Regions from separate parts of the Thalassolituus sp. UBA3500 genome, predicted to be linked through region 2. Evidence: predicted binding sites of a transcription regulator. Region 2 holds the regulator's gene; each other region holds the start of a gene.
The links. Region 2 encodes sigma-54, which starts transcription at its own class of promoters, with help from an activator protein. Its sites were predicted from a motif close to TGGCACNNNNNTTGCTNT; they were not measured.

Region 1 (4,214 bases), on a different contig from region 2:
AAAAGAACATGAAGAATCTCGGTAAATGGGCAAACCGTGAGAATATTCATTGTTATCGCATATACGATGCCGATATTCCGGAATACGCGGTGGCCGTTGATCGTTACGAAGACTGGCTTCACGTGCAGGAATACGTACCGCCGAAGTCGATTGACCCTCAGGTCGCTGAAAAGCGTCTGCTGGATGTTCTTGCAGCCTTACCTGAGGTCACTGGCGTGCCTGCGGAGCAGATTGTACTCAAGCGCCGTGAGCGTCAGAGTGGTAAACGTCAGTACGAGAAGCAGAGCGATGAAAAGCACACCATGACCGTCCGTGAAGGGCAGGTGAATGTGCTGGTGAACCTTCGCGACTATCTCGATACCGGTCTGTTCCTTGATCACCGCCCGACGCGCCTGCATATTGCAAAACAGGCGGCGGGTAAGCGTTTCCTTAACCTGTTCTGTTATACCGCAACGGCGTCTCTGCATGCCGCGGCTGCCGGCGCACAGACCACCAGTGTCGATATGTCGCGCACCTATCTGAACTGGGGCCGTGATAACTTCCGTGCTAATGAACTGAATCCTGACGAGCACAGCTTTATTCAGGCCGACTGTCTGCAGTGGCTGAAAGATGACACGGGCGAATACGATCTTATCTTTATGGACCCGCCAACCTTTTCAAACTCGAAGCGTATGGAAGGTGTGCTGGATATCCAGCGTGACCATGTGGATCTTATTCGCATGGCGATGGACCGGTTAGCGCCCGGTGGCACGCTGATATTCTCAAATAATCTGCGTAAGTTCAGCCTCGATCGTGATGCGCTGTCGGAGTTCAGTATCCGGGATGTGACGGGCAAGTCGATTCCTAAGGATTTCGAACGTCGCCAGAATATTCATGTGTGTTTTGAAATCTCGCACCGCGATTAAACTTTAAGTTTGGCTTAACCAGGGAAGGTAAAGGTTGTCATTAAAATCGAACTGGCCACAAATCAAACGGACGTTAGAGCAGTCGCAGGCCTCAGCCGTGCATTGCTCCATTGCGACGGTCTGCCCTGACGGTACTCCGCATATTACACCTGTCGGCACGGTATTTCTTCGTGATGATCAGACGGGCTTCTTTTTCGACCACTACGCAGTGTCACTGGGTGAGAACATAGACTCGAACCCGAACGTCTGCGTGTCGGCAGTAAATGTAGGGCGTTGGTTCTGGCTCAAGTCGCTGATAACCGGGCGTTTTGCCGCGGAACCCGGTGTTCGACTCTACGGCAAAGCTGGCCCGGCACGGCCAGCTACGACTGAAGAGCTCCAGATGATTCATAAACGCGTTGCTTCGACCCGGTGGTTGAAGGGAGCACGGATGCTCTGGAGTGATTTTCAGGTGGTCAGAGATATCGAGTTTACTGATTTTAAGCCTGTGGCCTATCCCATGATGATGGACGGGATGTGGTCTTCTGATTAAATGCACTAGTAGGGTGCAATACTGTCCATTATGGTAAATATTGGTGCTATATCTGAGTGATGCTGTTTGATAATGCCTCACGCATAAGAATTTCTGCATTACGCTAGCGCACGCCAGCTCTATCCTTGTGCGTTTTCATTGTCCGATTGTCGCAAAGTGGACAAAGTGGCACATCTCCTGCTTAAACGTTCCCCTATCGAAGGATTCTTATGGGCTTTTGCCCTGATGTTGCGCAAAGGGCACCGCTAGAGTGCGCCGCGCCAAATACAAACTTAACGAACTATCAGAGGACAACTCGTGGATATCACAGGTATCAACTCCGCTGTCGAAACTCTTATGTACAGCGCGAACACAATGTTTATTCTGCTGGGTGCCATCATGGTACTGGCGATGCACGCAGGCTTCGCGTTTCTTGAGGTCGGTACAGTACGTCACAAGAACCAGGTAAATGCCCTGGTGAAAATCATTACTGATTTTGGCATCTCAACCATTGCCTACTTCTTTATCGGTTATCAGGTTGCTTATGGCATGGACTTCTTCGCCAGTGCTGCGGAGCTGACTGAAAACAATGGCTATGAGCTGGTGAAGTTCTTCTTCCTGCTGACCTTTGCGGCGGCAATTCCAGCCATTATTTCTGGTGGTATTGCTGAGCGTGCGAAGTTTTACCCAATTCTGATTGCTTCAGCACTGACGGTTGCATTCGTATATCCATTCTTTGAGGGCATCATCTGGAACGGCAACGCCGTCTTTGGTTTCAGCCTGCAAGCATGGTTAGAAGAAACCTATGGCGCTGGCTTCCACGATTTCGCCGGTTCTGTCGTTGTGCACGGTGTCGGTGGCTGGATTGCCTTTGCCGCTGTCTTCCTGCTGGGTGCGCGACGTGGTCGCTACCGTGACGGTAAAGTTACCGCATTTGCTCCTTCAAATATCCCATGGTTGGCTATGGGCGCGTGGATTCTGACCGTTGGCTGGTTCGGTTTTAACGTGATGTCTGCACAAACACTGGACGGTATTTCGGGGCTGGTGGCTGTAAACAGCCTGATGGCGATGGTCGGTGGTGTTGTTGTTGCCATGGTTGTTGGTCGCAATGACCCAGGCTTTATTCATAATGGCCCTCTGGCAGGCCTGGTAGCCGTGTGTGCTGGTTCAGACGTATTGCATCCAATCGGTGCACTGCTGGTTGGCGGTGTTGCTGGTGCGCTGTTTGTTTGGGTCTTCACTCTGGCTCAGAACAAGTTTCCTAAGTTCGATGATGTGCTTGGTGTATGGCCACTGCACGGCCTGTGTGGTGCCTGGGGTGGTATTGCCTGCGGTATCTTTGGTACAGAAGCGATGGGCGGTCTGGGTGGCGTAAGCCTGATGTCTCAGCTGATCGGTACTGTTGCTGGTATCGCAGTGGCTCTGATTGGTGGTTTCATCGTCTACGGTCTGGTGAAGGCTGTATCGGGTATCCGTCTGAGCGAGGAAGAAGAATTCAATGGTGCGGACTTGTCGATCCACAAGATCGGCTCGACCAGCAACGACTGATCCGTCGTACTGTTGATAAAACCCGTTTCGGCGGGTTTTTTTATGCCTGTACAGACGTAAACGGTGAAGCAGAAATCAGATGATCGTCGCCAGAAACTCAGCGACTTTGACCGACGCCGGGCCGTGAAAGGCTTCCTGAAACGCATCGGCTCCGCGCGAAGGTTCCAGGTTAATTTCTACGGTTCTGGCATTTACGCTGTTTGCTACCTCGACAAATCCGGCTGCAGGGTAGACGTTGCCAGAAGTACCAATACTAATGAACAGGTCGCATTGCTCTAACGCTTGATAGATTTCTTCCATGTCCAACGGCATTTCGCCGAACCAGACAATATGCGGTCGCAAGCTGGGTGTGTTACAGCATTCACAAAGACTGGTCGCATTAATATCAGTCTGTTGATTATGAATTCTTCCGGTGTTCAGGCAGCGGGATTTTTTCAATTCACCATGCATATGGATGAGATTCTTCGAGCCTGCTTGTTGGTGCAGATGGTCGACGTTTTGTGTGACCAGTAAAAAATCACCGGCAAAGTTCCGTTCAAACTCGGCAAGTGCAATATGAGCCGGGTTAGGATTGACGTCATTAAGCTGTGCACGGCGGCCGTTGTAAAAACGTTGCACCAGGTTGGGGTCTCGCGCGAAGGCTTCGGGTGTCGCTACATCTTCCAGGCGGTGGTTTTCCCATAGGCCTCCGTTATCCCGAAACGTATTGATGCCCGATTCAGCAGATATTCCTGCGCCAGTCAGTACGACGATACGTTTCGGTGTTGTCATTACTTTTCTTCCTCAAAATGGTCTGAGAAAAAACCACGGATCTCGTCGGCGCGTTGCATTGCATCACTGTAACCGAGATCAATCAGTGCTTTACAGAATCCCTTAGAAAACAACAGATAACTGAGAATACCAGAGCCGTTCTGTCCGGCGTTTCCGCTGCCGCCTAATGTCATTTTCAGCGCTTTGGGAATTTCGGCGGCGTGTTCTCCCGCAATCTGGTCGATCGAACGGCTGGGATTAATCTCCAGCAATTCAATCGGTTTAAGTTCCATGCCGGCTTCTTTGCGAACGTCTTCAGGGATGCTTGTCAGTGTACGGTTAATACGACGTAAGCGTTCGACGTCGGTTTCCATGCTGTCGAGGAAGGCGGCGTTTAACATATGTCCCATGACTTTAGCCGGGCTCGGATACGCCGCAGGAGGTTTCACGTGATCTTTGCGCTTGTGCGCAATACCAGACACACCAATCACCATGACTTT
Region 2 (4,214 bases):
ATAATATCGACATTTCACCGTTGGGGCGGTCTGCAACCCGCAGGCGAATCATGCTGCGCAACTCGTGAACTGACATGTGCGTTGTATCTAATGTCAGATCCGCCATGTTGGCGAGCGGATCAAGGAGGTCTTTCTCCTGATCGATGGCTTCTGCCAGTGACAGCTCGTGGGTTGTCAGCGGGTGCTTGCGTCGTGTCGCACTGAATCGCTGTAGCAGAACTTTTTCAGAGGCGTCGAGATAAACCACATCAAGCTGATAGTGATCATTAGGCAGGTCGAGCAGTAGCTTCTCTATCGGCTCTTCTGTGGCCGAGAGATTGCGAGCATCAATACTGACCGCAACCCGGGTCAGCTTGTCATTGGCGTCAGCCTGACTGGCAAGGGCAGGCAGTAGCCCGATGGGCAGGTTGTCGATGCAATAGAATCCAAGATCTTCGAGCACGTGCAGCGCACTCGACTTCCCCGATCCTGATCTTCCGCTGATGACTACCAGGCGCATATTCGACTCCGTGATTACTACCGCTCTGCGATCGCTCGCTGGAAAAGACGTTTGGCGTCTGGCGCGTTGCGCAAAGCTTCGCGATATTCCGCCTGATTAAAGTTACTGGCGAGTGTCGCCAGTATCTGAAGGTGTTCGTCGGTTGCTTCCTCGGGGACTAACAAAGCAAATACGAGGTCGACCGGATTACCATCGATAGAATCATAGTCTATCGGGGTATTTAATCTCAGAAGAACGCCCAGCGCTTTCTGGCACTGCAACAACCGGCAGTGCGGGATGGCAATACCTTCTCCTATCCCTGTGCTTCCCATGCGCTCGCGTGCTAACAGGCGTTCGTAGATATCGTCTGCGGAGGCATCGCCGATTTCTTCAGCAACCAGAGATGAAAGTTGTTCTAACAGTTTTTTCTTACTGGAAACGGTCACGTCAATGACGGACCGTTCCGGTGTGAGGATATCCTCAATACTCAAAGACATGCTTCAGCCTTGACCGTGTTGGCGCGCGACCTGCTTCTCTTTGTGCTTAAGAACCTGACGGTCCAGTTTGTCGACCATCTGATCAATGGCGGTGTACATGTCTTCGTTTTCTGCTTTCGCGTGCAGGTCGTGACCTGTGATGTGTATCGTCCCTTCGGCCGTCTGGCGATCTTTAACGACGGTCAACGTGATCTGACCTGTGGTGATGCTGTCGCTATGGCGCGTAAGCTTCGACATTTTATCTTCAACGTGCGCCTGCATCGCTTCCGTTACTTCTACATGATGACCACTGATATTGATTTGCATGCCAAGTCTCCTGTGTCGCTGGCGGTAGGTGAATCAGAATCTGTTCACATTGATATAACAGACTCTAAATCAACTGCTTACGTTCATTCGATGGTGGTATCAGCATAGCCTCGCGGTATTTCGCTACCGTGCGCCGTGCCACTTTGATGCCCTTTTCACCGAGCATCGTTGCTATCTTGTTGTCACTGAGTGGCTTACGCGTGTTTTCGTCCGCGATCAGTTTCTTGATCATCGCCCGGATAGCCGTCGATGAACACTCTCCGCCGCTGTCGGTGCTGACGTGGCTGGAGAAAAAGTATTTAAGCTCAAAAATCCCACGTGGGGTATGCATGTATTTCTGGGTGGTTACCCGAGAGATCGTCGACTCATGCATACCTACGGCTTCGGCGATGTCATGGAGCACAAGTGGCTTCATGCCTTCATCACCTTCTTCAAAGAAGTCTATCTGGAATTCAACAATTTTGGTTGCGACTTTGAGCAGAGTGTCATTGCGACTTTGCAGACTTTTAATAAACCAGCGTGCTTCCTGCAGGTGATCTTTGAGGAAGGTATTGTCAGCACTGCTGTCTGAGCGGCGAATCAGTGATGCGTAGTCGGCATTCACCCGCAGCTTGGGCGCAATCTCTGGATTCAGCTCAACACGCCACTCGTCTCTGATCTGGCGGACGATGACGTCTGGAATAACGTACTCGGATTCTTCTGAGGCAATGCCTGCACCCGGCTTCGGGTTAAGCTCTTTGATCAGTCGCATGACTGACTTGAGGTCATCTTCCTTCAATTTTGTGCGGCGCATCAGTGACTGATAGTCGCGACTACCGAGCAGGTCAATGTGATCACGTATGATCAGCTGCGCTTCGGTGAGCCAGGGGGTGCCCTGAGGCAGTTGATGCAGTTGCAGAAGCAGGCATTCGCGCAGGTCGCGGCAGAAAACACCCGCCGGATCAAACTGCTGAAGGCGATGCAGAACCGCCATAACTTCTTCTTCTTCGATTTCCAGCGATGGGTCCATCGCTTCAATGACGTCTTCAACGGTGGTGTGCAGATACCCATCGTCGTCTACGCCATCGATCAGCATGGTAGCGACTTCGCGGTCAGCGTCTGACATGGGCGTCAGGTTGAGCTGCCAGAGCAGGTGGTCCTGCAGGTTGTCGCTGGTTGCATAGCGCGAGTCGTAGTCGAAGTCTTCGTCAGCGGGGCCGGAGCTGGAGGCAACGCCAGCACTCACCTGATAGGTATCTTCCCACTGGCTGTCTACCGGGAGGTCATCAGGCAGTTTTTCGCTCGACCATTGCTCGTCGAGAGACTCCTGTCCACTCTGGTCGTCGTAGGAGTTATCTTCGTATGAGTTGTCGTAATCCTGATTGTCAGAGGAGGCTTCTCGGCTGTCTCTGTCGTTGTTGTCTGAATCAGAATTGCGGGAATCGTTATCGGACTCGTTGCCGGAGTCGTTGCCGGAGTCGCTGTTGTCATCAAACTCTTCGCTTTCCAGCATCGGGTTAGAATCCAGCGCTTCCTGAATTTCCTGTTGCAGGTCCAGTGTGGATAACTGGAGGAGGCGGATGGCCTGTTGCAGCTGGGGCGTCATCGTCAGCTGCTGGCCCATCTTAATCTGAAGGGATGTCTTCATATAACTCGGTATTTACGACCTGAAAATCGAACCATCTTTTTGTTTGATGTACTTAGCATTATAGGCAAAGTCCTTGTGTATGGAACCTATTTTGCTTACCAGAGTAAATAGATAACTCTACAGTACGTGACATCGGTCTGAGTTTCAAAGACGGAAGTCGTCGCCGAGGTAGACTTCGCGTACCTGTTCGTTCGCCAGCACATCTTCAGCGGTGCCTTCGGCGATGATATGCCCGCCTCCAACGATAAAGGCTTTCTCGCAAATTGCGAGGGTTTCACGCACGTTGTGGTCAGTAATGAGAACGCCGATGCCCCGGGCTTTTAGCTGTCGGATGATATCCATAATGTCAGACACTGAGATCGGGTCGACCCCGGCGAATGGCTCGTCGAGCAGAATGAATGAGGGCTCGGCAGCCAGTGCCCGAGCTATCTCGACGCGGCGGCGTTCACCGCCGGACAGTGCCATACCCGCGCTGTCGCGAATGTGCTGAATATGGAACTCGTTCAGCAGCTGCTCCAGTTGCTCATTGCGCTGCTGTCGATTCAGGTCGTTGCGGGTCTCAAGGATTGCCATGATGTTGTCGGCAACGCTGAGTTTGCGGAAAATAGAGGCTTCCTGTGGCAGATAGCCTATGCCCTTGCGGGCGCGGCCATGCATCGGCAGGTGGCTGATGTCTTCATCATCGATCATGATGCGTCCACGATCAGCCTGCACCAGATTAACGATCATGTAAAAACAGGTTGTTTTACCTGCGCCATTGGGGCCCAGCAAACCAACGATCTGACCGCTTTCTACGCGGATAGACACATCTTTAACGACTTCACGGCCGCCGTAACTTTTGGCCAGATGTTCTGCCTTCAGTGTTTTCATTCTGTCGCTGCTTCCGGAGATTCTGTCGAGTCAGGTTCTGAGTCAGATTCAGGTTTGGGCGGCTGGATAACGACTTTGATCCGGCCGGAGTCTTCGTCGGTACTGTCGGTCGACGACTCGGCGATGTTGCCATCTGCACGTACGGTCTCTGTTGCCATATCATAGGTGATGCGTTCACCACTGAAGATGTTGCCTTCCTGTTCCAGTTCGGCATCGCCAGTGATAATGATGCGGCGCTCGCTGGTGTAATAATCGATGCGATTGCCCAGTGCGGTGGTCAGTGGTTTGCCGACTTCGATCTGCTGTTGATAGCGGGCACGATCGCCTTCTGCTACGGCTTTTTCAAGAGTGTCACCGTTACGCAGAATCATCAGACGGTCGGCTTCGATTTTCAGAGTGCCCTGAGTGAGGACAACGTTTCCTTCGTAGACGACGG
Region 3 (4,214 bases), on a different contig from region 2:
CCAGGTCGCTTTTTCATTGGGGACTGATACGGCTGGCTCTGGTCGGGTGCCTGCGGGTTTTAATCACATTGTTGGTTTAAAAGCGACGGTCGGAGCAATAAGTGCCTCAGGTGTTGTGCCCGCGTGTCGCAGCCTGGATTGCGTGTCCGTCTTTGCATTGAATACCCGTGATGCAGAACGTATTTACGAAGTTGCAGCTCAGTACGATGAAGCCGATGGCTATGCCCGCTCACGTACGATGGTGCGCAATGAGCGTATTCAGACCCTTGGCATTCCTGCCGGCGCCCCATGGTTTGGTGACGAAGTTCAGAAAGCCGCCTATGACAAAGCCTGCGATCAGGCAGTTAATGCAGGGTTCGAATTAGTCGAAGTCGACTTTACCCCGATGTTTGAACTTGCCAGTCTTCTCTATCAGGGGCCATGGGTTGCAGAGCGTTACGCGGCGGTCGGCGAATTTCTGAAGCAAGACTTACCGGGCATTAACCCTGTCGTAAAAAGTATTATTGCTGGTGGCACCGAAGGCACTGCCGTGGATGCTTTCAAAGCCGAATATCGCCGTAAAGATCTGGCGCGGAAAATTCAGGGTGTCTTCAAGCACGTTGATGCATTGTTTGTCCCGACCACGCCACGTTTTCCATCGTCAGCGGACGTTGAGTCGGCCCCGGTTGAAGTGAACAGTCAGCTTGGCACTTACACTAATTTCGTCAACCTTGCCGACCTTTGCGCCTTGGCACTACCAGCACATATGCGTGAGGATGGCTTACCTTTTGGAGTGACTCTGATCGCACCTGCATGGCATGAGCTGGCTCTCACCAACTTTGCTGGCCAGTGGCAGTCATCTCTGCGACTGCCGGAAGCACCGGTCATGCTTGGCCAAAAAGAAGATGCCTCGGTTGTGGTCGCCGTGGTAGGTGCACACCTGACGGGGATGCCTCTGAACCATCAGTTGACCAGCCGTCACGCTACCCTGCTGGAGCAGACGCTTACGGCAAAGAAATATAAGTTGTATGCGCTGGCCAACACAGTACCACCAAAGCCTGGCCTCGTTCGTCTGAGTGAGAGTGAACTAGAGCGCGATGCACAAGCCGGACACCAGTTGATCGTCGAGTTGTGGCGTTTAGATCAGGCAGCTTTTGGTTCTTTCGTCGAAGAAATTCCACAGCCGTTGGGTATAGGTACCCTCGAGTTGGAAGACGGTCGTCTGGTGAAAGGCTTTATCTGTGAGCCCGAAGCGGTTGCGAGCGCAACCGACATCAGTCATCTCGGAGGATGGCGGGCGTATATTTCTTCTCTCAATTCATAGGATGCGCCTGTGAATCTCGCCGAGAAAGTATATCGACAACTGAAAGAAGATATCTTCGATTTCAGAATGCTGCCCGGAGACCGCTTCAGTGAAAGTGAAGTTGCTGAGCGAATGCAGGCTTCCAGAACGCCTGTCAGAGAGGCTCTGTATCGCCTTGAGCGTGATGGGTATGTGCAAGTGTACTTTCGCAATGGCTGGCAGGTCAGGCCTTTTGATTTCCGCTATTTTGAAGAACTCTACGATGTCCGCACTCTTCTTGAGTGCGAAGTCGTGCGGCGTTTGTGCATGGAAACCGATAGGGCAGAGCGTTTATCCGGGCTGGTGACAATATGGTGCTGCAAACCTTCGCAGAGACAGGTCGATCCTGTTGATGTTGCTTTTCTGGATGAAGAGTTTCACTTTGGTTTGCTGGAGTGCGGTGAAAATACACAGATGGAAGCTATTCACAAAGATGTGTGTGAGCGCCTGAGGATTATAAGGCGGCTGGATTTCTATGAGCCCGGACGGATACAGGCTACTTATGAAGAGCACAGTAGTATTTTAGAAGCGATTTTGTCCGCCGATAGCTCCCGCGCAACACGGGAGCTTACACGGCACATTGAGGTCAGCCGAAATACAGTCAGGGATATCACTGTTCACAGAATTCAGGAAGCGCGGCAACGGTACACCACCGATTTATCAAGGAAATAGATATGCACGATTTCAACGCACTACCATCAATCTCCTGAGCACTAATGGTGCGTCATAATTAATTCCGACCGGAAATGCTCCCCCGGAGGGCACTCTATGCCCTGAAATTGCCGAAAAAATAAGAAATAAAAACTGGTACGGCGATTGCTCTAACTAGATCGGTTTTATAGTTGCCCGCTCTTACACACCCCCAATAAAAGAGTCGAGGCCGGACATAATCCTGACCATAAAAAGGAAATAACTATGAAAAAAGTAAGTCTCAAAACTCTGATGAAAGCTTCTCAAATTGTTGGTATGACAGCGATGGCTGCAGGTGTAAGCATTGCTAACGCTGCCGATGACACCATCAAAGTGGGTGTTCTGCACTCGCTGTCGGGCACTATGGCGATTTCAGAAACCACTCTGAAAGACACTGTTCTTATGATGATTGAAGAACAGAATAAAAAAGGCGGCCTGCTGGGCAAGAAACTCGAGCCAGTGGTCGTTGACCCTGCGTCGAACTGGCCGCTATTTGCAGAAAAAACCCGTGAGCTTCTTGAAAAAGAAGACGTGGATGTCATCTTCGGTTGCTGGACGTCAGTATCCCGTAAGTCCGTTCTGCCTGTTGTAGAAGAGCTGAATGGCCTGATGTTCTACCCAGTACAGTACGAAGGTGAAGAGTCTTCATACAATGTATTTTACACGGGCGCAGCGCCTAACCAGCAGGCAATCCCGGCGGTTGATTATCTGATTAATGATCTCGGTGTTGAGCGTTTTGTACTGGCCGGTACTGACTATGTTTACCCACGTACGACCAACAAAATTCTTGAGTCATACCTGAAGTCGAAAGGCGTTGCCGAGAAAGACATCATGGTGAACTACACGCCATTTGGTCACAGCGATTGGCAGACCATTGTTTCTGATATCAAAAAGTTTGGTGCTGCGGGTAAGAAAACAGCCGTAGTTTCTACCATCAACGGTGATGCAAACGTTCCTTTCTATAAAGAGCTTGCCAACCAGGGTGTTGCTTCTGAAGACATTCCAGTGGTTGCTTTCTCTGTCGGTGAAGAAGAACTGTCAGGTTTTGATACTGCACCGCTGGTCGGTCACCTTGCTGCATGGAACTACTTCCAGAGCGCAGAAAGCGAAGCGAACGATGAGTTTATCGCTGCATGGCATAACTACATCGGTGATGAAGATCGTGTAACCAATGACCCGATGGAAGCGACGTATATCGGTTTCAGCATGTGGGCCGAAGCAGTTGAAAAAGCAGGCTCTGCTGACGTTGATAAAGTGCGCTCTGCCATGTACGGCATTGAAGTACCTAACCTCACTGGCGGTACTGCGGTCATGAACGAAAACCACCACTTGTCGAAGCCGGTACTGATCGGTGAAATTCAGGAAGATGGCCAGTTCGAAATCGTTTGGGCAACTGACGAAGAAGTGAAAGGTGACGCATGGACGGATTACCTGCCAGAAAGCGCCAACCTGATCTCCGACTGGACGGCACCCATTAATTGCGGAAACTACAACACCTCAACGAAAACCTGTGGTGGTTCAGCGGTTGCTGGCGAGTAATTTACTCCCATGGCAACAGTGCGTGAATAAAAGCGCGCTGTAGTTCGCAACAAGGACAGGCGGGGGGAGTTCTCCCCTGCCGCTCTCAAAAATTCCCGGTGATAACTATGTTTTCTGTATTGATACGGACGGCCGTGCTGTTCGCATTTGTTTTGTATACTGTGGTGGCAGGGGCTGAAGCATCACCTACGAAGCCCAACACAGCATTGCATGCGATAGCTCAAGAATTAATCGATGCAGGGTATCGAGAAAAACAGGCATTAACAGAACGCCTGACGACCATCGATGACCCAAAAACTCTCGAATTTATGCAGGTGATGGTCGAAGGTGACCTGTACTACCGCAAAGATGATCGCGTTGTCGTTATTAAAGGCGATAACGCGGTAACAACCTTCTTCAGTGGTGAAGAGATCACCCTGGAAAGTAAGCGCGATATCAAAAAGATCAGTGTAAATAATAAATTGCGTGTCTTGCTCAGAGGCGGCATCGCACGTTTACAGATCTTCTCTGATGATCCGGAAATGCGTATGCAGGCAGCCGTCAATCTGCTGAAGTCTGCAGAGGATCTCGATCAGGCAACACTGGACGAAGCATTAAGCAACGAAGAAAAACCTGACGTTCGGGACGTCCTGTCGCTGGTGAAAGGCATTCGTTTACTGGAAGC
Region 4 (4,214 bases), on a different contig from region 2:
AGTGCACTCAGGCTGATTCACTCTCACAGATAACTCCCACAAATAATTACAGGCACAAAAAAACCGGCCAGTTGGCCGGTTCTTCTTTTTGGCATCCTTGCCAGCTGAGGTTCAACTTACTTAGAAGTGAACTCTGGGTACGCTTCCATACCACACTCAGCAATATCAACACCTTCGTATTCCTGCTCTTCGCTGACGCGCAGACCCATGATGGCCTTGAGTACGCCCCAAACGATCAGAGAAGTTACGAATACCCAGATGAAGATAGTCAGAGTACCAACCAGCTGTCCCATGAAGGTAGCATCAGCGTCAGACAGCAGTACTGCGAAGATACCCCATACACCAACAACACCGTGTACAGAGATCGCACCTACTGGATCGTCGATCTTCAGCTTGTCGAGGGTCAGGATAGACAGAACTACCAGAACACCACCCGCAGCACCGATCAGAGTTGCCAGGAAAGGTGATGGATCAGCAGGCTCAGCAGTGATCGCAACCAGACCAGCCAGAGCACCGTTCAGAGCCATAGTCAGGTCAGCCTTACGGAACAGGATGTAACCAGTAATCAGGGCAGCAATCAGACCGCCTGATGCAGCAGCGTTAGTGTTCAGGAATACGTTAGCCACTTCGTTTGCAACCGCGATACCACCCAGCTTCAGAGTAGAACCACCGTTGAAGCCGAACCAACCCATCCACAGGATGAACATACCCAGAGTCGCCAGCGGCAGGTTTGCACCAGGGATAGCGCGTACTTCACCGTTAGGGCCATACTTGCCTTTACGAGCGCCCAGCATCAGAACACCAGCCAGAGCAGCAGCAGCACCCGCCATGTGAACGATGCCTGAACCTGCATAGTCAGAGTAGTTCAGCTCGTAGAGACCGAATACACCATTCTCACCCACCGAACCCTCAACGCCGCTGCCCCAAGTCCAGCCGCCTTCCATTGGGTAGATGAAACCAGTCATTACCACAGCGAACGACAGGAAAGCCCACAGCTTCATACGCTCAGCAACCGCACCAGAAACGATAGACATTGCAGTCGCTACGAAGACAACCTGGAAGAAGAAGTCAGATGCACCGGCGTATACTGAGTCGCCATCAAAACCATTCTCAGCTGAGTCAGCCAGAACGCCAGCAATAGCAGCGTCGTCCATGCCAGCAACAGTAGTCACACCAGACAGGAAGTAACCGCCGCCGTACATCAGTTCGTAACCACAGATCAGGTACATGGTGCACGAGATCGCGAACAGGGCAACGTTTTTGGTCAGAATTTCAGTGGTATTTTTAGAGCGGACCAGACCCGCTTCCAGCATAGCGAAACCTGCCGCCATCCACATTACCAGCGCGCCACACACCAGGAAATAAAAGGTGTCCATGGCGAACTGAAGTTCAAAAATATGATTAAGATTCGATTCCATTATAAGCCCCCCGCATCAGGCTCTGTTATGTAGTGGTCGGACGTCTTACAGCGCGTCTGCGCCAGTTTCGCCAGTACGGATACGAATAACCTGCTCAAGGCTGGTGACAAAGATTTTGCCGTCGCCGATCTTGCCGGTGTTCGCTGCTTTAGTGATTGCTTCGATAACTTTTTCAGTCAGATCTTCAGCAACCGCCACTTCAATTTTTACTTTAGGCAGAAAATCCACCACGTATTCAGCACCACGGTACAGTTCAGTGTGGCCTTTCTGACGACCGAAGCCTTTCACTTCAGTCACTGTGATGCCCTGAACACCGATCTCAGACAGTGATTCACGAACATCGTCAAGCTTGAACGGCTTAACAACAGCAGTAATGAGTTTCATAGAAAACCCCTTTCGTAATTTAGATAAGGTTACAGATAGCCCGTGCGGGGGCACGGGCTATTGTATGCTTTTTACAGGTCGATAGGCAGGCTGTATGAAACAACAAATTTAGTGTCGTCTTCAGTTTCGTCCAGCTCAGCAGATACTACCTTGCTTACAGTGAAAGCCAGGCTATCGGTATACGCGTAGCTGAGGTCTACGTGAGTGTAAATATTATCTTCGTTATCTTCGTTATCGTCAGAGATACCAACGGTTGCACTGTAGGCGCCCATGCCATAACCCAGCGTCATGTAGCTGTAATCGTCGTTACCATCGCCAGCGAGCGGGTAGTAGTAGGAGAAAGATGCACCCATGTAACCCACAGAAGCGATCAGCTCAGACAGGTCGAAAGTGTTGCCGCTGGTATCTGCGTCTTCTTCGAAGTTACCCGCGCTTGGGTAAACGTAAGTCAAAACAGATACGTCGTAGGAGAAACCTTCCATTTCACCACCGTAACCTACATACAGGTCGTATTCGTTTCCAGCTGCGCTATCACCGCTAGAAGTCCACATACCAGCGTAAGCACCACCAGATGAAAGCGTAATGTCACCAGATACGGCAGCATCACCGTTACCCAGATCCAGACCACGCCACAGGTACATGCTCGCAACCGCAGCAGAAGCAGAAACATCAACTTCAGCCTGAGCCAGTTGAGCACCAGTGAGGCCAGTCGTCATAACACCAGCGAGAGCGATTGCTTTAGTCAGTTTTTTCATCGTTCTTTTTCCTATTACGGTTTTTTTAGCTGTTGATCTTTCAAATTGGTCGATAAGGGTGATTCGCACCGATATCTTTCTGTCACTCGGTTATAGCAGGGTGTGTGCCAACTTTTGATATATCTTTTAAAATCAACAACTTAGTAAAAACATGCGGATTTTTGCAGTCATTGACGCAACCAAAAGAGGGCACAGGACTAAAACCAGCACCCATTTATTGCACACCTTTGCGATCCTTTGCACTGTTTAGGTGCAGTATTTGAAATTATCCCTTTTGCCCTTTCTGGTACACTGCGCCAAAACCCTTCCGGAGGTACACAATGAAACCCGATGCGATTAAAAGCCGAATCGAAGAAATGCTGGAAAAGAGCCCGTTTGCCAGCCTCTCATCCGATCTGAAACTAGCCCTGCAGTCTCAGCTGCAGAGCCTGATCACCAATGCCAACCTGGTGACACGTGAAGAGTTCGACGTGCAGGCAGAAGTGCTGCGTCGTACCAGTGCACGACTGGCGGAGCTTGAAGAGCGTGTGGCTAAGTTAGAAGCAGAGTGATCTTCTGATGCTTTGATTAAGCGGCCTGATGGCCGCTTTTTTGTTTTTGGCCGCTGATTCTGCGGGCCGCTGTGGTAGTAGCCGCTGGCGCGGGGTAACTTCTTTAGCTGCCGCTAAGGTCTGATGGCCAGTTGAGTTGCCGCTAGCGCGGGCTGGCTTTTATGGCTGCCGCCAGGGTTCTATTGCCCTGTTTGGGGACCTTGTCCCCGGGCGGGCAGCCCCTCCCCTGCTTCGCGCTTTCTGGGCCGCGTTTCCTTCACAGAACTTGAGAACCCTCGCAACGGGCCAATGCAGCATCCCTGCTGCCAGCCCCTTGCCCGGCATCCATGCCGGGGCCATGCGGGCTTCTCATCATTCTGCTCGGCGGCCCCAGAGGCGCATTTATCAGTACGCGAAAGTATTGTTCTTAATTAGATAGGTTTAATGGTGGGCAGTGCCCACCCTACATTGCCTGAACCTGTAGGGTGCGCATTGCGCACCACACACTTTAACGTTAAGACCAATATATCTTTGGAATACGATCTTGAGGGCTAAATTCTGCGCCTCTGGGGCCGCTGAGATTTACGCCAGCTTTGAAGGCAACGTGAGGCAGGATGCCGAACGAGGCTCCATACGGGCATGGATGCCCGCCGGAGCCGTCTGCCGAAAAAGCCAGTAAATATCAGAAACACGGCCCAGAAAGCGCGAAAGCAGGGGGGCCTGGCGGCAGCTACAAATGCTAGCCCGCGCCAGCGGCTAAGGAATCAGCGGTTTCAAAGCCGCCAACAAATCAAATAGCCAGAAGCTCCTTCGCTTCCTCGGAGTGTTCAAGCTCTTCACCCGTCCCCTGACTTACCACTCTCCCCCGCTCAAGAATAATAAATTCATCCGCGAGTTCTTTAGCAAAGTCGAGGTACTGCTCGACAAGAACAATCGCCATATCACCGCGATCACGAAGCAGTTTAATGACGCGACCAATGTCTTTAATAATCGATGGCTGAATACCCTCGGTTGGTTCATCAAGAATCAACATTTTCGGGCGTAATAACAGTGCTCGAGCAATCGCTAGCTGCTGTTGCTGACCACCCGAGAGGTCACCACCACGACGTTTGAGCATCTGCTGCAAC

Region 1: the regulator sigma-54 is predicted to act here: its motif matches at 1,604-1,621, upstream of B2R29_RS01880 (ammonium transporter).
Region 3: the regulator sigma-54 is predicted to act here: its motif matches at 2,127-2,144, upstream of urtA (urea ABC transporter substrate-binding protein).
Region 4: the regulator sigma-54 is predicted to act here: its motif matches at 2,650-2,667, upstream of B2R29_RS11460 (TorF family putative porin).

Annotation. Positions count from the first base shown of each region.
Region 1 is NZ_DFQB01000004.1:36,775-40,988, forward strand. Features, by position in the region: gene rlmKL (bifunctional 23S rRNA (guanine(2069)-N(7))-methyltransferase RlmK/23S rRNA (guanine(2445)-N(2))-methyltransferase RlmL) at 1-905, shown strand, start outside; gene B2R29_RS01875 (pyridoxamine 5'-phosphate oxidase family protein) at 940-1,437, shown strand; gene B2R29_RS01880 (ammonium transporter) at 1,741-2,964, shown strand; gene cobB (Sir2 family NAD+-dependent deacetylase) at 3,040-3,735, opposite strand; gene B2R29_RS01890 (patatin-like phospholipase family protein) at 3,735-4,214, opposite strand, start outside.
Region 2 is NZ_DFQB01000059.1:20,321-24,534, forward strand. Features, by position in the region: gene rapZ (RNase adapter RapZ) at 1-499, opposite strand, end outside; gene ptsN (PTS IIA-like nitrogen regulatory protein PtsN) at 517-975, opposite strand; gene hpf (ribosome hibernation-promoting factor, HPF/YfiA family) at 979-1,281, opposite strand; gene B2R29_RS14530 (RNA polymerase factor sigma-54) at 1,346-2,908, opposite strand; gene lptB (LPS export ABC transporter ATP-binding protein) at 3,053-3,778, opposite strand; gene lptA (lipopolysaccharide transport periplasmic protein LptA) at 3,775-4,214, opposite strand, start outside.
Region 3 is NZ_DFQB01000044.1:127,160-131,373, forward strand. Features, by position in the region: gene atzF (allophanate hydrolase) at 1-1,303, shown strand, start outside; gene B2R29_RS11425 (GntR family transcriptional regulator) at 1,313-1,993, shown strand; gene urtA (urea ABC transporter substrate-binding protein) at 2,264-3,550, shown strand; gene urtB (urea ABC transporter permease subunit UrtB) at 3,658-4,214, shown strand, end outside.
Region 4 is NZ_DFQB01000044.1:134,750-138,963, reverse strand. Features, by position in the region: gene B2R29_RS11470 (ammonium transporter) at 117-1,418, opposite strand; gene glnK (P-II family nitrogen regulator) at 1,464-1,802, opposite strand; gene B2R29_RS11460 (TorF family putative porin) at 1,874-2,557, opposite strand; gene B2R29_RS11455 (accessory factor UbiK family protein) at 2,878-3,108, shown strand; gene urtE (urea ABC transporter ATP-binding subunit UrtE) at 3,878-4,214, opposite strand, start outside.